DNA from 2 places in the Shouchella phoenicis genome. Region 1 is predicted to be linked to the other one. Evidence: riboswitches for the same ligand, from Rfam matches in the RefSeq annotation. Region 1 holds a riboswitch; the other holds the start of a gene.

Region 1 (12,451 bases):
CTTCATAATGTTGACCACAAATGGTTATCATGAAAAACCACCTCAATTCACTTCTTCAAACGTACTAGCCTTAGTTTATCATATTTGCTCACAATTCTCTGTAGTCTTTCCGTTTTCTTCATCCATTATTTGTTACCACTAGGTAATCCTCTTGCGTGGAATAGTAAATGTGCACGATAAACTTAAAATGGGGGATTCAAATGAGAATTGCACTTACTATACTTGCTGCTGTTAGTGTTCTCACAGCTTGCAATCAACAATCTCAACAGGGAATTTATGAAACAAATGAAGCCCATCAAACCGCTAGAGGCACAGAATACGACTCAAATTTAATGGCTCGTGGCTATGGGTTTTCCCAGCATACGTATGAAGAAATGCAGCACAATAATGATGAAGCAGGCGCGTTAGTTGTCAACCGCGATATGTTAGCTGAAGGCATTTCACGTATGATTGTCGATAACCCATCAATTGAAGAAGCAGCTGTGCTTGTAACCGACAAGTATGTTCTTGCCGTTTATGAACAGCGAGACAACCAGCCAGAAAATCTTGTAGCCGATCAAGTAAAACGTACAGCCTTATCCGTTGTACCTAGCTTTTATGATGTGTATGTTTCAAATGACCCAATGCATATGAAAGATATTGAACGTTACCAAAACTCTACTTCAGGAAGCGTAGAAAATGCGTCTTTAATTGACGATACGATTGAGGAATTAAAGAAAGATCCTCAAGGTGATGTGGAATTAGGAACAGATGAAGATATGGAAATTATGCGTGAAAAACAAAAAGCACTACGAGAAGGCAAATAAAAAAGACCGTTAATGCAAACGGTCTTCAGCTTGTCGACATTGTCGATAAGCTTTTTTAGATTTTTATTTATGAAGAAACATGTGTCTCGCTCTGCACTTTTTTTGCTTCCATATTTACTTGCGCTTGATTCACTTGCTCATCAGCATGGTAAGAAGAACGAACGAGTGGACCAGCTTCACAATGACTGAATCCTTTACTCAATGCAATCTCTTTCAGCTCAGCAAATTCATCTGGGTGATAGTATTTGATTACTTTTAAATGTTTTTTTGTTGGTTGCAAATATTGACCGATGGTAAGAATGTCCACATCATTTGCGCGTAAATCGTCCATCGTTTCCACAATTTCTTCTTTTGTTTCGCCAAGTCCAATCATAATACTTGATTTTGTTGGAATGTCTGCGTGCATGTCTTTTGCTCGACGCAAAAATTCTAACGTACGATCATATTTCGCTCTTGCACGTACTTTTGGCGTTAAGCGACGAACCGTTTCAATGTTGTGGTTCATAATATTTGGTCTAGCATCCATTAACGTTTGTAAGCTTTGTTCATTTCCGAGCATATCTGAAGGTAGCACTTCAATTGTGCAAAAAGGACTTTTACGACGAACGGCTTTTACGGTTTCAGCAAACACAAAAGCGCCACCATCTTTTAAATCATCTCTTGCGACTGCTGTAATGACGACATGCTTTAATCCCATTGTTTCGACAGAGTCCGCAACGCGTTCTGGCTCTTCTAAATCCAATTCTGTTGGAAGTCCTGTTTTAACTGCGCAAAAGCGACAGCCTCTTGTACAAGTATCTCCGAGAATCATAAACGTTGCTGTTTTTCGCACTGCCCAACATTCATGAATATTGGGACATCTAGCCTCTTCACACACAGTATGTAGCTTTTTTTCTCGCATCATTTTTTTTAAGCCTGTATACGATTCATTTGTATTTAGTTTAATTTTCAACCAATCTGGCTTACGTAGATGCATGTCTTTCTTTTCAGTCATTCAAAAACATCCCTTCTTTGGGAAAATTCTTTTTATCAAACTAATCGTAACATGATTTAAGCAACTTGACCAATGACGTTTTACAAAAATTCTACAAAAAATGGCAAGTTTTTGTTGTAATGTTTTTTGCCTAACAGTTAGAAACTAAGCAAAAGCTTGAGAAAGGAGAATGCAAATGTTCACGTATCGTTCCGTCATTAGCTCGATATTGGTTTTCTTGTTTTGCCTTAGCCCTATTATTCCTCAAGCACAAGCAGAGGAAACGCCTAATCCTTATATTGAACGAAATGCCTTATATCATAAAATGGAAACCATTACGAGCGTTCCCTGGTATTACTTAGCTGCAGTTGATTCGTATGAGCGCGGTCTTCGAAAAGCATTACGCGATCGTCCAGATGCAGAAGGATATATTTCAATTTACTATGCAAAAGAAGAATGGATCGGGCCCTTAAACCCAAATCAAGATGATGATAATCCCAATACGATTCAGTTGTTTGAAGGCATTGGCTTAGATGGCAATGGGGATGGAAAAGCTTTACTAAACGATGACGAGGATGTCCTTTATACACTTGCTCGTTATTTAGAATCGTATGGTCTAACAGAAGAAGATTTTCGTATAGCATTATGGCATATTTACCAACGCGAACAAAGCGTAAATATTGTCGCTGGTCACGCAAAAGTGTATCAACAGTTTCAAACACTTGACCTTCATAAACATGCCTTTGTTATGCCGCTACACCATAACTATAGCTATCGTAGCACGTGGGGGGATAGACGTGGTTGGGGTGGTCGACGCATTCATGAAGGAACCGATCTATTTGCAAATTACAACGTTCCGATTCAATCGTCTTCTTATGGAATTGTTGAAACAAAAGGTTGGAATCCTTATGGTGGTTGGCGTGTTGGTATTCGTGATTTAGATAATATCTATCATTATTACGCTCATTTAAGTGGATTTGAAAAAGGGATTGAAGAAGGCACTATTGTTGAGGCTGGGCAAGTAATTGGCTATTGTGGTTCATCTGGTTATGGAAAACCGGGTACACAAGGGAAATTCCCACCCCATTTACATTACGGCATGTATCGTGATAATGGTGTAACAGAATGGTCCTTTGATCCATTCCCTTCCTTAAAACAGTGGGAGCGGGCGGCAAAACAAGCAAAAAAATAGAGCAAAGCAGTTGCTTTGCTCTATCTCTTATGATGCTACAGCATCTTTTTTGTTTAATCGTTGAAGAATCACTACAGCTATAACAAGTATGACCACTACAGTAATCCAAGCAACAATCGCGCCGAAGAATCCAAGAATAAAAAAGGCAATTGTTGACACGATTGCTGTCATAATGGCGTACGGCAGCTGCGTAATGACATGATCCATATGATGTGCACCAGAACCCGCTGCTGACAAAATTGTTGTATCCGAAATTGGTGAGATGTGATCACCAAATATAGAACCAGCAAGTACCGCCGCAAGCATTGGAACGAGCATTGTTGGCTCAACAACGACCGCAATTTGCGCCGCAATTGGTAAGAGCATACCAAACGTCCCCCAAGACGTACCAGTTGCTAATCCAGAAAACGCGGCTACTAAGAAAATAAGCACTGGTAAAAATCCAGGGTGAATAGATTGATCAATTAACGAAGCCAAATAGTTTCCTGTACCTAGTAACCCAATCATTTCAATTGTTGTCCATGCTAATAACAAAATTCCAATCGCTGGTAGCATTGATTTCACACCAGCAATCACTGCTTTACCAAAATCAGGTGCTTTTGGTTTTGTCATAAAGGTCATAGCAATCGTTGTTAAAAGGCCAATAAAACTACCGACTAAAAGTGATAAACCAATGTCTGTGTACTCCATCATCGTTAAGACCGTGACGTCTACGCCATCCCCACTCGCACCTTGAGCACCTGTAACCAACATCATTGTTACAGTTGCAATAACAAGAACAAGAATCGGAACAAACAATTGCGAAACACGCCCGTTATCCATCTGTAAATCAGCAGATAAGCTTCCTGGCACATCTCCTTTAGCTGGATCTGTTAATTGATTATCTTCTTTTGCGCGTTTCTCATGCTGTTTCATCAATCCAATATCAATGTTAAAAACAATGACTAATACAATAAAAATAAGTGCGATTAACGCATAAAAGTTAATTGGAATCGTGTAAATAAATGCTTGTAGCGGACTATATTCAATAATTTGGTTTGCAGCAAACACGGATGCAAAAATCCCAATGATATATGCACCCCAACTTGACATAGGCGTAATCACACATATTGGCGCTGATGTTGAATCGACAATATATGACAATTTTGCCCGTGATACACGATAACGATCGGTTAGAGGGCGACTCGTATTTCCTACTGTTAATGCATTAAAATAATCATCTATAAAGATAATAATTCCTAAAACAAAAGGTAAAAACAATGATTTTTTTCTAGTCGTAATTCGTTTTTCTGCCCAGCGACTAAAAGCTTGTCCACCACCAGAAAACGTAATCAGACTCGCAACAATCCCTAAAAAGACTAGAAACAACATAATGTACAGTTCCCAATCATTTATGGAAACCCCATTCTCAACCATTGATTGCACAACCCCTGCAAAGCTTGGCTCTTCTAATGTTTCAAACGAAATAAAAAACGAGATAAAGGTTTGAAAAATCCCCGCAAAAGCCTGCATAATTCCTTCAAATGCAATAAATGCCCCAATTAAAATGGCAATTCCTAGAGAAATAAAAACCTTCCTTGTTAAAATCACTAATGTTAACGCCACAATTGGCGGGACAAGTGATAACCAACCTACGTGATCCATAATAACCTCTCCTTTAAAGACTGTAACCAAAAAAAAGACAATCATGGTATAAACCCATTATTGTCTAAAACAATTAACAGTCCCATCCATAGTAGTCCTCCACAGTTTCCTGTGACAGTCCGCCATTTCTTAAATGACGACCCAGCTAAAAAGAAATGAACGTTTCTTCTCGCTTCGGCAAAAAAACCTTTCCACTCCAATCATTGCTGTTCAAGCTCCAAGCATGTACTGATTTTTTTTGCGCCTCTACCCCATCAAGCAGATGAGGTGTTCTATTCAATTCAATATTTATCTTACCACACGTTTGTTTCACAAACAATGACAAAATACGACAATTTTACTATTTTGTTGCGCTCAAATGTAATCATGAATCTCATTAATTTAGAGCGGTCTGGACCTGACGACCATTTTTTAACAGAGTGATGTACACGCTCGCGTCTCTATTCTTCTTGTTCTTGATTCGTGTCTTCTTCATTCATCTCTTCTTGGTTCATGTCTTCTTGGTTCATGTCTTCTTCACCAATGACTGGATACCCGAAGCCACCTTGCCCTCCGTAAAACTGTGGGACAGGTCCAGCAACATAAGCAAAACCTGCTGGCAATTCAACGGATATTGTATCCGATGTTTCAGAAAACGGGAGAATGACATCCATATTGACATCAATGTTCACATAAAAAGATAACCGTGTATTGTTAATGCCGAGTGCCTCAGCCTCATCCCTCATTTGCACTTTTGCATCACCCATTAATGCAAATCGAACAGGAATGCCAGGTCCTACATCGGTTAATAACGCATTATTTAATGCACGACCTAGAGGAATCGTTGCAACAACATGATTTTGATCACCGTAGCTATTTATCTCTCCACGCTGAATTTGATTCATGACTTCATGAACCCGATGCTGAACCCTTCCCATTAATTCATTATACTTCTGCGTATTAACATCAAGAAAAACGACAATTCCATCGTTATTGGTTTCTTTTATAAAGATCTCACTCATATCCATATTGGAAAGCTCTTCTGTCATTGCCTGCTCAATCGTATACGTTGCGACCCGCTCCATTTCACGATGTGCAATTTGCGAAATAATTGGTCGAAGTTGCGAATCAACAAACCACAATCCTTGAATTGACAAGATCGCAAATAAGATGGACGAAAAAAGCAAGACATATCGAAAAGGCAAAGGAGCTCCAGATTGTTTAGCAGCTTTAATTGGTTGAAATCGATGACGTTTACGCAAAACAAGCCCACCCCCTCTTGTCTATTTCTATGCAAGAGGGACTAGGCTTTGAACTAAAAAATGTTATTTCTTTCTCACATACGTTCGATACTCATGAGGGTAGCGGTTTTTCTCATCCATCGTACCTTGAATCGCTTCAACCAAATCCCACTTTTCTTTATCAAGTGCAGGGATAAACGTATCCGCGTCAAATACATGATCAATGACCGTTACAATTTGCTTGTCACACTCGTCCCAGAATAACTTAAATATCTCTGTACCACCAATTACATAAATATCTTGCTCTTTGCTTTCCTTCACGATTTCATCGATTGCATAAACGACTTCTGTGTTAGGTGCCGAAAACGTTTCATTTCTTGTTAGAACGACATTGCGACGATTTGGAAGTGGGCCATTCATCGAGTCAAATGTTTTTCTCCCCATCACAATCGTTTGACCAGTAGTCGTATTTTTAAAATGCTTTAAATCAGCTGGCAAGTGCCAAGGCATATCGTTATCTTTTCCGATTCCATACTGCTTGTCTCTTGCATACACAAAAATAATCAAACTGACACCTCCGCCTTAATATGCGGATGTGCTTCATAGCCAACCAATTCAAAATCCTCGATTGTAAAATCAAAGATATTCTTCACACTTGGATTTATTTTCATCGTCGGCAGTGGATGAGGATCTCTTGTTAGCTGCAATTTGGCTTGTTCAATGTGATTGGAGTAAAGATGGGCATCACCAAAAGTATGAACAAATTCTCCAGGCTCTAAATCGCAAACTTGCGCTATCATCATCGTTAATAATGCGTAAGATGCAATATTGAACGGAACCCCTAAAAATACATCTGCACTCCGTTGATACAGCTGACAAGATAATTTTCCATCTTGAACATAGAATTGGAACAAGCAGTGACACGGAGCAAGGGCCATGTCATCAATTTCTGCCACATTCCACGCATTCACAACAAGACGACGAGAATCTGGATTCGTCTTAATTTGTTCAACGACTTCCTTGATTTGATCGACCGTTTTCCCATTAGCTCCTTCCCAAGAGCGCCACTGTTTTCCATATACAGGACCTAAATCGCCCGACTCATCTGCCCATTCATTCCAAATACGTACGCCATTTTCTTTTAAATAATTAATATTCGTATCGCCTTGTAAAAACCATAGAAGCTCATGGATAATAGAACGAAGATGGACTTTTTTAGTCGTGACAACTGGAAATCCTTGTTGTAAATCAAATCTCATTTGATACCCAAATGTACTAATCGTTCCAGTGCCTGTCCGATCTGATTTTTGCGAGCCTTGTGTTAGCACATGCTCGCATAGCTGTAAATATTGCTGCATTGTTAGCTTCATCCCTTCAATCAATTACTCTTCTACTTGTTTCATTTTTAATAAAGCGTCTTTGCCAATGGTTCCTTTTGTTATACCTAATTCTTCACATTTTAACGTGACAGATTCTAATGGGGCCTCTAGTAACTGTTCAATCGTTCGAACCCCAACTGCACGTGCAGCGATAATGCCTCTCTCTTTAAGCTTATCATTTAAGAGCCCTACATCTAAAGCGCCACACATGATATAACCTGCATCACATGTAACAGCCATAAAATTAGTCTTTGGTAATTTCACCGTAATCGCTAAAAATGTTTCGCCATCAATTACAATAGGATCAACGTTTATCATTGGACAAATCCGCTCCTTTTTCAACTGGTTTCTTCTCACCTTATGAAAAAGAAAACGTGTTTGTTCCTGTCTGCAATAACTTTGCAACTATGTCACGTAAAAATTCAGGAAGTAAATATTGTTTATAAGCCGCATTCGCAATATGCGGAAATAAAAAACCGAAAGTATACATATCAAGAGTTGCCAGTCGATACATCGCATCTTCAACTACGTGCTCACCTTTTACAAAGATCCCTTCAGATGTGATGTCGACACCAGTAAACAACATCAGACCGAGCACTTTGCCTCGAAAGCCGAAGCCTTTTAATTCTAGCTTAACGATATCATCGGTCTGAGCTCTGCGAATTGTATCGATTAATTGCTTCCCTGTCAATTCCACAATACATGGATTAATGGGGTGTGGACAGATTCGATGAATATCCCCATACGTCACATTGCCTTTTGGCAAACTTTCCATTAGCACTCCTGCATTCATCATACCAATCTCTTCGCCACACCATTCGGTTAATGCATCGCATAATCCCTGTGTCGCATGTGTTGGTTCAAACCATTTCACATCAAATGGTTTTGTCAGTGCAATCATTGGCTCAGAAAGGGCAGTAGTTGCTTGCTGATTTAACGTTTCTAGAAGCTGCTTACTATTTTCGTCTTCCTGACATTGGGTAGGATCGATTAACTTTGGCTCTGTATGGATCAATTGATTTTGCTCAAATGTTAGCGTCAATTCACCAAAATAGTTGCCGTGTTTCCCGGCTTGGGTAATCCATGTCTCATTGATTTTAAGCCCACCGTGTAAACTATGGTGCGTGTGTGCACCTATAATCGCTGCAATTCCTTGGACGTTTTTTGCAATCATTTCATCTTTTGGTAAACCTAGATGAGATAATAAAATAACGGCATCAACGTCCGGTTTTAATCGATCAACATCGGCTTGAATGTCGTCAATTGTATAAGAAACATCCCACCCTAACTGTTCATAAAAATGCGTCATAGCTGAGGTATAGCCAATATAGCCAATCCTTACGCCGTCCATTTCATCAATAAGATGAGGAACAGTCCAATGTGGACGCTGTCCTGTTTTTCGGTCTCGAAGATTTGCTAAAATGATTTGAAACTGCGCTTCGCTATACATATCATCTAACATTTCTTGAGAAAAGGTAACCCCTTCATTATTACCAATTGTTGCAAAATCAACGTTCGCTTCATTTAACAATTGAATATTGCCAACCCCGGCCGTAGCTTCCGTCATTGGGTTTGCTCGATCCGCGTGATCACCTAAATCCACATAACGTGTGTGTGGATGACGATGTTGCTTTATGTATCCAACGATATTTGACCAGTTTTGAAAACCACTATGGATATCGTTCGTATGAAAAATTGTTACAGTTGTCTTAATGACGATTCCCTCCTTGATCAACTACCCTTACATAAAACCTTGGACGATGAGCTGTATAGCTAGTGCAATAAAAACGACTCTCATGACAATTAAAAGCACATTCGATTGCAGGCGTCGATTGAGCCAAGCACCAAACCTTGCTCCAAGCCAAGCACCTGGGATAAGAGCCAGCACAAGCATCCATTCAATATGTCCACCTACTGCATGTGCGCCAGTTCCCACAATAGCTGAAAACAGCACAATTAACATGGCTGTTGCTGTAGCTATTTTGATTGGGTAGCCGAATAATAGCATTATAACTGGAACCATAATCGCTCCACCACCCACACCGAATAGACTCGATAAAAAACCGACCACGATGCTAATGAGAATAGCCGTTGGATAAGTGAAACCATATGCAAATGGCTTACCTCTCTCGTCTAAACCTGTGCGCCAATACGGCTTTTGTGTTCTTTTTTCAACGTGATGCTTAGGTCGAAAAAAGAGACTTAACGCGATTACTAACATGAAGAATCCAAAGTAAACTAAAAACGCTTCTGTAGGTAAGATTCGACTTACAAAAGCACCGAGCACAGCCCCTGGTACAATACCTATTAAAAAGATAAACGCGCTTTTCACGTCAATGACACGTTGCTTATGGTAGGCAAGTACAGAGGATAAGCCTGTTATTATCATTGTGGCTAACGATGTCCCTGCAGCCGCTTGGGCAGAGATGGCACTTAAATCTGTGACCACAAGAGGCATCAGAAGTAGTGCTGGAACAACAATGACGCCTCCACCTAACCCAAGCAAGCTCCCGAACGCTCCTGCTACAAAACCGACAAGTAAAAACAATAGAATCATCAAAGCGCATTCCCCTAGCCGTTAAAATAAATCTAATTGTCGAGAAGCTAAGTCCTCATACACAATGTTCATATCTTGAATTAGCGTTTGCGCGTTCCCTGCCGCATGTCCACCTGAATTGTTATTAAACACAACAAAGACATTCTCTACTTCTTGAGCAAGCTGCACTAGATTTGCTTTCCATTCCCTAAGCTCTTGCTTGTTGTAATCATATAAATAGCGAACCTCTCGCCAATTCTCACCATTTCTTGGGCCATTCCAACCATGGCGATTGCGACCGTGAAGTCGGACGAGTGTTTTTTCTTTTACGGTTGGCTCAAGTATGGTCGGAACAGATCCCTCTCCTGCTTGAGGCTCATCGCAAATACTATGAATCCAGTTATCGTTGCGCATATATTCCAGAGTTTTTTCTTTATATTGGGACGAGAACCAAGACTGATGCCGAAACTCTAATGCCGTTGGATAGTCTCTCAGCTTTTCTCGCACATACCGAAGAACCTGTACGTGTTTTGACTGGACATCAAACCATGGCGGGAATTGACAAAGTACCATGGCAAGCTTATTTGCTTTTTTTAGTGGCTCCAATGAAGCCGTAAATGCTTGATACATCTCGTCTCGTGATGAGAAAGGCGATTCATTACGCGTGTGTCCTGTTATATCTTGATACGCTTTTACAATAAATTGAAAAGAATCCGGTGTTTCTTTGATCCACTTTTCCATAGAAGCTTGTGACTGCACAGCATAAAAGCTTGAATCTAGTTCAACAATCGGAAAATAGCCAGCATAGGTCTCTAACTTTTGATGAGGTTTAATGCCTTCATATAAAGAATGGTGATCGCCCCAACCAGTTAAACCAATGTAAATCACATTCCGTTCCCCCAGAGCTGTTTTTTTCTATTTTAACGTAAACAAGTAGGAAATGCGATTCTCTACATCCTTCTTTTAAAAAGATCGTAATGTTTGCATCGCATTTGCCGTTTTTTGAGCAAATTGAATCGGTAGGTCAATTGACTGGAAGTGGACATAGAGTAACGTCGGATTTGTGAAGATCCAATGGTTATGAATCGCACTAATAGCGATTCCTTGCTGAAGGAGAGCATGTGTAAACGAGTAAAGCTCTTCTTCTAGGATGACGAACTCCCCTAAATTTAATGCAAACCCTTGTTCATCGAATGACTCGAATGTCACCCCAGCATGAATCGCTCTTTTCGTCCACCTTCCTTGAATCGTAGCAGAAATGTGTCTAGGGATCGTGATCGAACAAACACCGTTATGCACCGAGCTCTGTCCATGTAGAACGGTTGAACACTGATCACATAATTCCTGAATATTCATCGCCTCACCTCTTCTTTGTATGTACTTTCAGCATACGAAAGAGAAAAGAATTCATGACAAAAAAGAAGAGCGATGATCGCCCTTCTTTTTCAAAATGATATTAACCGATTGAACCTTCCATCTCGAACTTGATAAGACGGTTCATTTCAACGGCATATTCCATTGGAAGTTCTTTTGTGAATGGCTCGATGAAGCCCATAACGATCATTTCTGTCGCTTCTTCTTCACCAAGACCACGGCTCATAAGATAGAACAACTGATCTTCAGACACTTTTGAAACGGTTGCTTCGTGCTCAAGCGTAATGTTGTTATTCAAGATCTCATTGTAAGGAATCGTATCAGAAGTCGACTCGTTATCCATGATAAGCGTATCACACTCAATCTTAGACTTAGAACCATCTGATTTACGACCAAAGTGACAAATACCGCGGTACGTTACTTTACCACCTTGTTTTGAGATTGATTTTGAAACAATCGTAGAAGAACAGTTTGGCGCTAAGTGAGATACTTTTGCACCAGCATCTTGGTGCTGTCCTTTACCAGCAATCGCGATGGAAAGAACCGTTCCTTTTGCACCTTCTCCACGCATGATAACAGCTGGGTATTTCATTGTAAGTTTTGAACCGATGTTTCCATCAACCCATTCCATTGTTGCACCACGATCAGCAACTGCACGCTTCGTTACAAGATTAAATACGTTTGGCGCCCAGTTTTGAATCGTTGTATAACGGCAATATGCGTTATCTTTTACAATGATCTCAACTACAGCACTATGAAGAGAGTTTGTTGTGTAAACAGGTGCTGTACACCCTTCTACATAGTGGACTGAGCTATCTTCATCTGCAATGATTAACGTACGTTCGAACTGACCCATGTTTTCAGAGTTAATACGGAAGTACGCTTGAAGTGGCGTATCTACTTTTACCCCTTTAGGAACGTAGATGAATGAACCACCAGACCATACCGCTGAATTTAAGGCAGAGAACTTATTATCTGCCGCTGGAATAACAGAAGCAAAGTGTTCTCTAAAAATGTCTTCATTTTCTTTTAAAGCAGAGTCTGTATCTTTAAAGACAACGCCAAGCTTTTCAAGATCTTCTTGCATATTGTGGTAAACCACTTCAGATTCATACTGAGCAGATACACCAGCTAAATACTTTTGCTCTGCTTCTGGAATCCCAAGCTTATCAAACGTATTTTTAATTTCTTCAGGTACTTCATCCCAAGAACGCTCTGTTTTATCAGACGCTTTAACATAGTACGTAATGTCGTCAAAGTTGAGCTCTGAAAGATCGCCGCCCCACTGAGGCATTGGCATTTTATAGAATTGCTCAAGTGACTTCAA
Region 2 (12,451 bases), 890 kb from region 1:
GCCTTGGCAAAATAACGAACAGATGGACGACCAGCGCCGTGGGTTTTATCGGTACCATAGTACGTTAATGGAGCCTTGGGACGGGCCGACTGCTATTGTTTTCACAGACGGACAGAAAATCGGCGCAACCCTCGATCGGAATGGCTTACGACCATCACGTTATTACGTAACGAGTGACGACATGATTGTGATGAGTTCAGAGGTTGGAGTACTTGACATTCCTTCTCATACGATTGTCAAAAAAGAACGACTTCATCCAGGGCAGTTACTATTAATTGATTTAGAACAAGGCCGCCTTATTCCAGATGAAGAAGTGAAGCAAACGATTGCCTCAGCCCACCCTTACGAAGAATGGGTAAATGAAGGGTTATTGCATATTGACGATGTACGAGAAACAGCGGAAGTGAAGGAAACAGAGTTTGAACAAATTCGCTTACGTCAATTTATTTTCGGCTACACGTACGAAGAATTAAATAAAATGATGATGCCGCTTGTGAAAGAAGAAAATGATCCTGTTGGTTCAATGGGCTATGATTCTCCTCTTGCCGTACTGTCTCAAAAACCACAATTGGTTTATAACTATTTTAAACAGTTGTTTGCTCAAGTCACGAATCCGCCAATTGATGCAATAAGAGAAAAAATTGTTACGGCGCAAAGCACGACAATTGGTAAAGAGGGCAATTTATTAGATCCAAGAAAAGACAGCTGTCGGCATATTCAGTTGGACACGCCGATTTTAAATAATGAAGAGTTAGCAAAACTACGGTTTAATCAAATAAGCGAATTTAAAGCGGAAACGATTCCGATGCTGTTTGAAGCGAATGAACAAGCTCTAGAGCAAGGGCTAGAAAACATGTTTGCCCATGCCGATGAAGCCATTGAAGCCGGGAAAACGTTTCTTATTTTAAGTGACCGCGACGTAACGGAAAACAATGCACCGATTCCGGCTTTGCTCGCTGTTTCAAGTCTGCACCACCATCTTATTCGTACTGGTAAACGAACGGATGTAAGCATTCTCGTTGAGTCTGGGGAGCCAAGAGAAGTGCACCACCATGCGCTTTTAATTGGATACGGAGCAGAGGGAATTAACCCTTACCTTGTTTTTGATACGATTGATGAATGGATTCAAGAGGGCTTGTTAACGGAGTATCATTATGTGGAAGCGTGTCGTCGCTATGTGAATGGTGTTACAAAAGGACTAATGAAGGTTTTGTCAAAAATGGGAATTTCGACCATTCATAGTTACAGAGGGGCACAAATTTTTGAAGCTGTTGGGATTCATACAGACGTCATTGATAAATATTTTACGTGGACGCCGTCTCGTATTGGTGGAATAAAGCTAGAAGATATGGCAAAAGAAGTGTTGTTACGACATTCCCGTGCTTTCACAGATCGCTTCGGTGATGACGATCAGCTCGATTCAGGAGATGATTTACAGTGGAGAAGAGACGGAGAGCCGCATCAATACAATCCACATACAATTCATATGCTGCAACAAGCTTGTCGAACAGAAGATTATTCACTATTCAAGCATTATACGGCAGCCATCAATCAGCAAGACAAAAAACAAACAACCCTTAGAGGTTTATTGACGTTTAAACCGACAACGGCTATTCCGATAGAAGAAGTTGAGTCAGCGTCTACGATCGTGAAGCGATTCCGAACCGGAGCAATGTCGTTTGGTTCAATCTCTAAAGAAGCCCACGAAACATTAGCCATTGCCATGAACCGTTTAGGTGCTAAAAGCAACACTGGTGAAGGTGGGGAAGATCCGGCCCGGTTTTTAGCAGATGAAAATGGGGACCTACGAAGAAGTGCAATTAAACAGGTGGCTTCTGGTCGATTCGGTGTTACAAGTCACTATCTTGTGAATGCAGACGAAATTCAAATAAAAGTGGCGCAAGGGGCTAAGCCAGGCGAAGGTGGGCAATTACCTGGTCAAAAAGTTTACCCGTGGGTAGCTGAAGTTCGAGGCTCTACAACAGGAGTAGGTTTAATATCGCCACCTCCACACCATGATATCTATTCGATTGAAGACTTGGCAGAATTAATCCATGATTTGAAAAATGCAAACCCTTCAGCAAAGGTTAGCGTTAAACTTGTTGCAGGAACAGGGGTTGGAACAATTGCTGCCGGTGTAGCAAAGGGAAGCGCAGATGGCATTATTATTAGTGGCTATGATGGAGGAACCGGTGCAGCAGCGCGAACGAGCATTAAACATACTGGTTTACCTTGGGAGATTGGGCTTGCAGAAACGCATCAAACGTTACTATTAAATAACTTACGAAATCGAGTTACGCTTGAGACTGATGGCAAGCTCATGACTGGTAAAGATGTTGTGATTGCAGCTTTATTAGGCGCTGAAGAATATGCATTTTCTACAGCCCCTCTTGTTGTGCTTGGCTGTGTCGTTATGCGTGTGTGCCATCTTGATACATGCCCTGTTGGCATTGCGACACAAAACCCTGAATTACGAAAAAAGTACACAGGGGAAGCTGACCAAATCGTGACATTTATGACGTATATAGCAGAAGAAATGCGCGAAATCATGGCCCAGTTAGGTGTGAAAACAGTTGATGAACTCGTTGGTCGTTCGGATCTGTTACACCAAAATAAAGAAACAATCAATACAAAAGCGAACAAGCTTGATTTAACAAGCCTATTGTACCGACCGATCCAAACAAAATCGCGTCAAACGAAACAAATGGAACAAGATCATAAATTAGCGCAATCACTCGATGTTCGTGAATTGCTTGAAGCAGCTAAACCAGCAATCGAACAGCAACAACCAGTTACCTATGCAACCTCAATTCGTAACACGGATCGTGTTGTCGGAACCATAGTTGGAAGTGAAGTAAGTAAAGCACACGGATTAAATGGTTTACCAGATCATACGATCCATTTTCAATTTAAAGGATCTGCTGGTCAGAGCTTTGGCGCGTTTATCCCTAAAGGTATGACGCTAACCCTTGAAGGGGACGCCAATGATTATACTGGAAAAGGATTATCTGGTGGTCAACTCGTGGTCCGTCCACCAAAAAATACGACGTTTGTGGCAAAAGACAATGTCATTATTGGAAATACATCTTTTTATGGTGCTACGAGTGGAAAAGCGTTTATAGCTGGCCAAGCAGGCGAACGATTTGGGGTTCGAAATTCTGGTGCTCAAGTTGTTATTGAAGGGATGGGTGATCACGGGCTTGAATATATGACCGGTGGCATCTGTGTCAATCTTGGTTCGATGGGCAAAAACTTTGCCGCTGGTATGTCGGGCGGAACAGCATACGTTTATGACCCAGAACAGATAGTTGCTGAAAAAAGTAATCATGAAATGATTTTATTTGAATCGTTAACCACTGGAGATGAAGTCATTCTGAAAAGCTTAATAGAAGAACATGTCGACTACACGGACAGCGTTCAAGGAAAGACCATTTTAGCGGAATGGGAAACGACAAAACCTCATTTTGTTAAGGTCATTCCAAAAGACTACAAGCAAATGCTTGCTTCCATTGAACGAAGAAAGCAAGAAGGCCTTAATGAAGCTGATGCGGCGTTAGCGGCTTTCGACGAAAAAATTACAAAGCTTTCAAATGTATAAATAGAGAGAAAGAAGGGCGTTTGATCAAAGCGTCCTTTCTAAAAATGATGTAAGGAGTGAGCGCAAAATGGGGAAGCCGACAGGATTTATGGAGTATAAACGTGAAGTACCTAAGAAAAAAGATCCAATGGCAAGGGTGAAAAATTGGCAAGAGTTTCAAATTGTCGTACCCGAACAGCAACTTCAGCGACAAGGCGCGCGCTGCATGGATTGTGGCATTCCTTTCTGTCAAGCAGGAACGTCAATGGCAGGTTCCGGTGAAATCGGGTGTCCTGTTTATAATCTAATCCCAGAATGGAACGATCTTGTTTACCGAGGCAAATGGAAAGAAGCATTAGATCGACTGCATAAAACAAACAATTTTCCAGAATTTACTGGTCGGGTTTGCCCAGCCCCTTGTGAAGGATCTTGCACGGTAGCGATTAGTGATGACCCGGTTACCATAAAATCAATAGAGTTTAGTATTGTAGAAAAAGGATTTAAAGAAGGTTGGATTCAGCCGAATCCGCCTAAGCAACGTACCGGTAAACATGTTGCCGTTATTGGTTCTGGTCCAGCAGGTTTAGCGAGTGCAGCCCAGTTAAATAAAGCAGGGCACACGGTCACCGTTTTTGAACGAGAAGATCGACCTGGAGGTTTACTGACGTATGGTATTCCCGATGTGAAATTAGCTTACGAAGTCGTGAATCGGCGCATTGCATTATTAAAAGAAGAAGGAATTTTGTTTCGAACGAATGTATCAGTTGGAGAAGACATTACGGCTGAAGAACTAGATGAACAATTTGACGCCATCATTTTAGCGACAGGTGCGACAAAACCAAGAGAAGTGGATCAAGAAGGGCGCCAATTAAGCGGCATTCATTACGCGATGGACTTTTTGACAGCCAATACGAAGAGCTTGCTTAATTCTAAACACCAAGATGGTGAATACATTAATGCAAAAGATAAAGACGTCATTGTGATCGGTGGAGGAGATACAGGTGCAGACTGTATTACCACATCAATCCGTCACGGTGCTCGATCCGTAACCCAATTTGATATTAATGAACAAAAACAAGCGATTCGCCAAATTAACAATCCTTGGCCGTTATATCCGAATGTTTATGCAGAAGAAGATGCGCATAAAGAAGCAAAAGCCATATATGGGGCAGATCCTCGTAGTTACAAATTGCAAACGTCAAAATTCGTCGGCAACGAATCCGGTCAATTGGTAGGTTTGGAAACCATTCAAGTTAATACTGCTTGGAAAGACGGAAAGAAAGTCCGTACACCGATTGAAGAATCAGTGAAAAGGTGGAATGCAGATCTTGTACTTCTCGCTGTTGGTTTTTCAGGAACAGAAGGGAAATTGCTTGACCAAATGCAAGTAAAACAAACCGCTCAACAAACGGTTGAAGCAGAATATGGCCACTATCAAACGAATAAACCGCATATTTTTGCAGCAGGTGATAATCGTCGTGGCCAAAGTTTAGTTGTATGGGCCATTCACGAAGGCCGCGAAGCAGCTCGGGAATGTGATCGTTACTTAATGGGTAGCAGTCAATTACCATAATGTTTCATTTTTCAAAAATGTTCTAGACCATCCCGCGCTAGTCATGGCATAATAGAGAAAACATTGACGCAGGGATGATGCGCATGATAATGATTTATGTGAAACAACTCATGATGGTCCTCATCGGCTTCTTTTCTATTAATCTCTCAATTGTTGATCATTGGTTGGATAAAGCTGAAGCTGAGAATGGGTCATCTGTAAAAACGATGCAGTGGAGCGATACAAAAGCAAACGTCTATTTAACAAATGACCGAGAGTACACGCTCTTGCCATTTGTAATTGGGGCACCGAGTCAGTATGAACATATTCAGTTAGAACCGCATTGGTTAACCGAAATTATGATTATGGATGAAGCGTATCGCCAAGGCATGAAGAAATTCGGTCAGCGAATTGGTGATAAAATTGAAACGGCCTACAAAAAAGAGATTTTGCCTGAATTAAAGCAAGTGGTCTCACAAGTATTGGAGACAGATGATCAGTATTCATGGCAAGATATTCGAATGACAGAGGCTTCCTTAACAGGACGTGGAGAAAAGATTCTACATCTTATTAATGGCAAAACAGGTGATGATCTTCTTCGTTTTCACGTTCGATTAGACCGACCACCGAAAACCGGTCATGTATTTCAATTTCACTATCATTCCTATGAAGATAATTTTCACGGGCATTATAATCTTGGTTCTATATACTGGGGCAAGAACGAACCTCCGCTTTTTCGGGCGTGAGGTTCCTTTTTGTAAAAAAAATGTCGTTCTTTTTTCGCATTTTTCTTCTCGCTTTGCACGAACTTTTGTTAAAGTAGAGTTATAACAACTTAAAGGAGTATGGTTCATGGAAGCGGAAAATAGAGGCAAAAATCAAAAACCTATGTGGCTTAAATGGCTCCTGCGTATTTTATTTGCCTATATCGGTTTATTAGTTCTCGTTCTTGCCTCGGCAATCGTGACAATGACGGGAACATTTACGCTAATTGTATTGGAATTATTTGTTGATCATGATGGATTAAGAAGTATTAATGAAAATTATTTTGTTCCTGCGTCTGAATTTTTATGGGGTTTATTCACGCGACTCGTGCCGGGGCTATAGACGAGTATGGATAGTCAAGAGTTGCTTGTCGTTGGTCTTTTTATGCTCTGCTTTATTGTTGCAGGGATTTTTGGCGGAATTGGGTTGGCAGCAGTAATGAGAGGAAAGAAAAAACCCCTATACTGGAGTGTTCCTTTAGCAATCGTTAGCGCTATTTTATTTATTATTATGATGTTTGTCACGCTCTTATAAAAGGTTGGTGTGAAATGAGTTTCGTAAAAGCAAAGTATAAAACAGGTATTTATATTGGAAAAATCATTCAAGTTGAAGAAGAACAAAACCGAGCATTGTTCCAAGTGTTTGCTGTTGAAAATCATCCAAAACAAGGAGATCTGCACAACCCAAAGCAAGTTGACGTACCATATTTTCATCAACGAAAAGCGCTTTCTTACTTAGAAAAAACATGGGTGCCCTATACAACAGTTAAACCGTATGAATATGACGACGTTCCAGATTACAAGGAATCCTTGGAACGTGCGTGGCGCTCATCGTATAAAGCTTTACTAGAAGACGATTCAGAATGGGCGAAAAAAAGCGTGCCCCTGCTTGAAGAATTAAAAATGGAGTATCATTTGAATGACGTTCATGATAAATCGTAATTATCATTTTTACGAATGATAACATCTTATTATGGATTCACTTATAAAAAAAGCGTAGCTCTTAAATGAATAAAGAGCTACGCTTTTGTTTATGAATTTGCATATAAAGTTGTCTGTGGTAAAAACGGCTCTAATAGATGGTAAAGGCGCGTTTCTTCGTCATCCGTTAGTGGAATGAGCGGAAGGCGAACAGAACCTGCTGGTAATTGGAAAGCTGTTAAAGCTGCTTTTACTGCGGTAGGGTTAGGAGCCATAAACAAACCGGTCATAATCGGGTAAAGACTATGATGTATGGTTTGTGCGTGCTTGAGATTTCCGCTTGTTAATGCGGTCATCATTTCTTTCATTTCGCTGCCTACGATATGAGAGGCAACCGAAACGACTCCTGTAGCACCGACTGCCATCATTGGTAACGTTAACGAATCATCTCCACTATAAACAAGAAAATGATCAGCGGTTTGCGCAACAATTTCTGTTACTTTATCGACATCTCCACTTGCTTCTTTTAATGCAACGATATTGGGTACAAGAGATAAACGTATGGTTGTTTCAACGGACATGTTTGCTCCTGTTCTACCTGGTACGTTGTAAAGCATCACAGGGAGGGAAACAGCTGTTGCAACTTGTAGCATATGTTGATAAATGCCTTCTTGAGAAGGTTTATTATAGTAGGGTGTAACCACCATAATCCCATCCGCACCAAGTGCCTCTGCTTCTTTGGCCATTTCAATCGAGTGGGTTGTATTATTTGAACCAACACCGGCAATCACATTCATGCGCTTATCTGCAGCTTGAATGGCTAAAGCGAGCATTTCTTTTCGTTCTGCAGCAGTGAGTACAGGCGCTTCTGCTGTTGTTCCGTTAATGACAAGCGTGTCTGTACCTGTGTTTGCAAGATGTTGAATAAGAGAGTACGTTCCTTCTTTGTCGATCGAACCATCTCTAGAAAACGGTGTAATCATTGCTGTTAGTAATTGGCCAAAATGCATAAAAATCCTCCTTATGAACAGTTGAGAGGAATAAAAAAACAACAATGAAAAATCCATTGCTGCATAGGTCGTACCTACTTCTTTCATGTAGCCCCCCATACAAATGTATGACAGTGCTGCTCTTGTTAAGAAACAGCCCCAATAAAGAATGGACATAGGTCACTCTTTATTTCGGCAGTCGCACCTTTCCATTTCACATCAACAGGCCTACACCCTTAGTGAATGTACTGATTGCGTATGCACCTCTACTGTAATTCTGTTCAATTATTATGGATTTACCATATCAAATTTTTTCCTAAAAATCAAGGTTAACGTCTGAATTTCCCTCTATGTTGTTGTAAACAATTTAACAATAAATCAAGTTCCTGTGAGCATTTAACAGTTTTTCTTGCACCGAGACCGAATTTTTTTGCGATCAGATGCATTTCGTTTCGTTTGACTTCTATATCAATATGAATCATGGTTTCACTCCACCCATGGAATTAGTACAAGGAGTATTATAGCGTGAATTGATCAGAAGAAAAAGCTTTATTCAAAACTAGTCAAATACTTCTTTTCTTAGTCAATTCTCGACAAGTTCGGAGCTTCTGCTTTTATTCCATATTCAGACAGTAATGATTGATACTCCATTGCATACAATCGAGCGGTTAGTGTTGCATAGCTATAATGCAAACGTTCATCGTTTAAATCTTCATTCGCAATGGCATGGTCAAGCTCTTGAAGAGCGACGAGATAAGAGTGGTGCAAATCAATGAGCTCATTAAACGGTTCAACAGGTTGAGACGTTTCAAATGATTCGGCGTGAGCAATTAGTTCGGAAGTTTGTTCACTTGCTTTAGCAGAATGTCCTTCAATGTTCTTACCTAAATCTGAAAAATAGGGAAAGATTGTTCCTAAATATGTTGAAATCTCATACGCATATGCTTCACTTTCAGGTGTTTGTTCTAATTTATAATGGTTCACATCTTGGCGATTTGATAATTTCTTTATTTCATCATCTTGGGCTTGAGGTGTGTTCCCGTCTACGCAAGCAGTCATAAGTAGACATAGAACAGAAAAGACAAGGGTTATTTTTATCATCTTGTTCACGGGACTCGCTCCTTTTTTACGATAGTGTGCGTGAATCAACGGTTTTTATGCGGGTTATCCAACATAAAATTGGCGACGAGCCCCTCGAGAACAGCAGGTGTTTAAAGGCATTGAAGCGAGATTTCACGCAAAAATGGCTGAGACCGTGCCGGGATAAAGACGAGACCGTGAGCGTAAGTAATAGAGCAGAGCAAACCGAAGTCGCCCTTGTGCCTGTGGTGCCAATTGAGCGGGAATGGTCGTTTTGAGACGGTGTAGGGGTTGTGAAAAGGATTAAACTGACATATTGTTATAAAACAAACAAAAAAACTGTTGACTGTTATACTACAATGGCATATAGTAAGTAGTAAGCACAAAACAATTTGAGGAGGAGATGACATGGTACCAGAAAAAGAACAGCAACATGTTGATCATCAAGAAGAGGAAATGTCAATTTTAGATATGATTAATACGTATCATGCCTAATGAGCCTCTTGGCTCTTTTTTTTGTGCTAGTACAGATTTAATTAATTTCTTGTTTTTAAAACAGATAGAACGGGTAAAGAAGAGTGTCCACAGAAAAAGGAGAGGTGCTATTTTGACTTCAATAACTTGCGGTGTATTTTTTTCAATCGTGTGGCTCGGTCAAGGAACCGTAACGATAGGTGAGAGGTAGGGCACTTATTGTTTGAAAAAAATGAAGGAGGAAAAAATAATGAGCGTAACGCCTTCTAAAGAAGAATACCGATATAAAATTGATGAAATGAGAAAAGAAGAAGAACAATATCGACGTGAAGCTTTCATTGAGATTTATGAAGAGTATGTTTCTGTGCTAGAAAAAGAAATTAAACAGCTGCAAGAAGAAAAAAGGAATTAGTCTGGTGGCTAGTTCTTTTTTGCTTGAATAAAGAATACAGTTTCATGGTAAACTGTTTGAGGATTTGTTATAGTTAAAGCAAGAACGCAGTATGGAGGGATTTAGATGACGGAACATATTCATATGTATAAAGAAAATAAAAAAGAAGGACCTACATTTGTTCTTTTACATGGCACTGGTGGAAATGAAGAAGATTTGCTTCCCCTCGCGGACATCATTGATACGCAAGCGAATGTCCTTGGGGTACGAGGAAATGTGCTAGAAAATGGCATGCCGCGTTTTTTCCGCCGTCTTCAAGAAGGTGTCTTTGATATGGAAGATTTAAAAAAGCGTACAGATGAACTTCATCAATTTATTAAACAAGCTGCTCAAGAATATCAGTTTAATGATCAAGAGATTTATGCGCTAGGCTATTCAAATGGAGCAAATATTGCAGCGAATATGATGTACGAACATGGTTCAGTATTTAAAGGAGCCTTTTTATTTCACGCCATGGTACCGCAACAAAAAAACGATCTACCATCATTGTCAAACACGTCTGTTTTCGTAGGTGCTGGAAAAAATGATCCGATGATTCCTGCTCCGGAAACTGAGACATTGATTCAAGATTTAACACATGCAGGTGCGGCCGTTGAAAGCTACTGGACAAATGGCGGTCATCAATTGTTAAGAGAAGAGCTTGAAGCAGCAAAAACGTGGTATGAAGCGTTAAAAGCATAATCGGGTAGGGCGAAGCCTTTCTATTGAAAGTGGACAAAAAATCGAAACTTCGTTACACTGCTTTTAAGAAAAGCAGCATGGAAAGGTTGAATCTAAGTTGAAAGAACAAAGAAACAGTTGGCTATATGCACTTGCTGGTGTTGGGTTAGTTGGTGTATTTTCTTTAGCATTACTTAGCAATCTTTGGTACCAAATTGTCGTCCTTTCAGCGTTAATTGCTTTGTTTGTCTTTCTTGTGTTGAAAACAAAACGATTGGAGCAAAAGCTCGATCAATTTTTACAAGAAGATGAAGTGAAACAGACACAATTGGACCAAGAACAAGAGAAAACAAAAGAACATGACCTAGAAGCCTTGCAGGAAAAAGAATTTCAACTACAAAAGCTTGATCTTGATCGTACACAGCTGTTTGAAGAATTATTAAGTAAAACGGAATTAGAGGAACTAGAAAAAGAAAGAATTCGCGAGCGTTTAGAACAAACGGATACCGAAACGTCAAAAGTTCGTCAAGAATGGTTAAATGCGTCAAGTCGTTTAATGAATGTAGTAAAAGGAACAAAGAAACTGTTTGTTAAACAATCACCCATGCGAGAAATCGCTGCTTCAATGGATCCTGATATTCTTGAGTCAGGATCGTTCGCTGCATTAAACCATGAAATTCAGCGTTTATTACCTCGTCTATCAAAAGATAGCAACCAATCATTGGCAAATTCAAATTTTATTGACGAAGACAATCAGCTTACGAGGTCTGGTTACAAAGCTTTATTGCAGGCTAACGAAGAAGATAAATAAAAAAAGTGTGCCGTAGCACACTTTTTTTATTTATAACTATTTACGAGGTCGTTAATAAGGGCTCCAACATATGCAACAGCATCTTGTATGGTTTTTTTGCTTTCCATATCAACGCCACTTTGTTTAAATAGATCAAGGGGAGCGAGCGTTCCACCAGCTCGAAGCATGTCTAGCCACTGATCAACAACCGGTTGCCCTTGCTCTTGATAAAGGGTATAAGCCTTTGTTGCAGCTGTTAAACCGGCTGAATACGTGTACGGATATAAGCCCATATAATAATGCGGTTGACGCATCCACGTACGTCCTGCTCGCTCGTTAATTTCCACAGAGTCACCCCAAAAACCAGTTAAAACGGCTTGCTTTGTTTCGCGTAATTTTATTGCGGTAAGTGGGATCCCTTCTTCCGCAAGGGCATAAACACGTCGTTGAAATTCTCCTTCTAGTAAATGTGTAACAAAGTTATGATAGTACGTACCAATAAATTGAAGCGTAATCCAGCGTTTCATTCGTGGATCATCGGTTTGTGCTAATAAATGATTGCCAAGAAATAATTCATTCATCGTAGATGGGGCTTCAATACAATAAGTAGATGGCCGTGTCGCGTGCAGAGGCTGAGCTGCGTTAGCATGATAAAAATGTCCAGCGTGACCGAGCTCATGGGCTAGAATAAATGCTCCGCGCATCGTATCTTTCCACGTAAGCAAAAGATAAGGATGCGAGCCGTACGGACTTGCACAAAACGCACCAGTTGCCTTCCCGACGTTGTCAGCCCGATCAACCCAGCGCTCTTCTTTCGCTCGTTTTAACATCTTACCGTATTCATCACCTAATGGTTTAAGGGCTTCAATAATTGTGTCATATGCTTCTTCATACGATGTAACCGGCTCAAAATCAGGGTCTAAAGGGGCTTTTAAGTCTGAGAAGCCAAATGTGTCTAACCCTAAAACGTCTTTTTTCAATTTTGCATAACGTTGCATGTGCGGCGCTAATTCTTGATAGATCGTATCAAGTTGATTGTGGTACATCGCTTGCGTGACGTTCTGCGAGTGAAGTAACATATGTTCTGCCGACTCGTAACCGCGTAACCGTGCGAGCGTCACTTGCTTGGTGACTTCACTAGCATATAGCTTTGCATATGTATGCTCGTACTTTTTTAACGTGTCGTCAAACGT

The links. A riboswitch is a leader RNA that binds a small molecule or an ion and turns the genes downstream of it on or off. The one in region 1 is predicted to bind lysine.
Positions count from the first base shown of each region.
Region 2: it holds a riboswitch for lysine, as region 1 does, so the genes downstream of both, dapA (4-hydroxy-tetrahydrodipicolinate synthase) here and ABC361_RS14935 (Na+/H+ antiporter NhaC family protein) in region 1, are expected to answer to the same signal.

Region 1 covers NZ_JBDFMQ010000001.1:2,776,174-2,788,624, forward strand. Annotated here, with positions in the region: gene ABC361_RS14915 (YutD family protein) at 1-31, opposite strand, end outside; gene ABC361_RS14920 (YhcN/YlaJ family sporulation lipoprotein) at 201-806, shown strand; gene lipA (lipoyl synthase) at 874-1,800, opposite strand; gene ABC361_RS14930 (M23 family metallopeptidase) at 1,976-2,971, shown strand; gene ABC361_RS14935 (Na+/H+ antiporter NhaC family protein) at 2,999-4,615, opposite strand; lysine riboswitch at 4,700-4,872, opposite strand; gene yunB (sporulation protein YunB) at 5,056-5,856, opposite strand; gene ABC361_RS14945 (dihydrofolate reductase) at 5,920-6,402, opposite strand; gene ABC361_RS14950 (thymidylate synthase) at 6,399-7,193, opposite strand; gene ABC361_RS14955 (YunC family protein) at 7,218-7,532, opposite strand; gene ABC361_RS14960 (bifunctional metallophosphatase/5'-nucleotidase) at 7,573-8,949, opposite strand; gene ABC361_RS14965 (sulfite exporter TauE/SafE family protein) at 8,956-9,771, opposite strand; gene ABC361_RS14970 (DUF72 domain-containing protein) at 9,793-10,638, opposite strand; gene ABC361_RS14975 (DUF1259 domain-containing protein) at 10,714-11,106, opposite strand; gene sufB (Fe-S cluster assembly protein SufB) at 11,207-12,451, opposite strand, start outside.
Region 2 covers NZ_JBDFMQ010000001.1:1,885,849-1,898,299, reverse strand. Annotated here, with positions in the region: gene gltB (glutamate synthase large subunit) at 1-3,598, shown strand, start outside; gene ABC361_RS10215 (glutamate synthase subunit beta) at 3,666-5,150, shown strand; gene ABC361_RS10210 (YpjP family protein) at 5,234-5,875, shown strand; gene ABC361_RS10205 (hypothetical protein) at 5,982-6,236, shown strand; gene ABC361_RS10200 (hypothetical protein) at 6,243-6,428, shown strand; gene kapB (sporulation phosphorelay system protein KapB) at 6,443-6,835, shown strand; gene dapA (4-hydroxy-tetrahydrodipicolinate synthase) at 6,925-7,824, opposite strand; lysine riboswitch at 7,905-8,080, opposite strand; gene ABC361_RS10185 (aspartyl-phosphate phosphatase Spo0E family protein) at 8,133-8,285, opposite strand; gene ABC361_RS10180 (hypothetical protein) at 8,383-8,913, opposite strand; gene ABC361_RS10175 (hypothetical protein) at 9,608-9,769, shown strand; gene ABC361_RS10170 (alpha/beta hydrolase) at 9,875-10,489, shown strand; gene ABC361_RS10165 (hypothetical protein) at 10,587-11,279, shown strand; gene pepF (oligoendopeptidase F) at 11,306-12,451, opposite strand, start outside.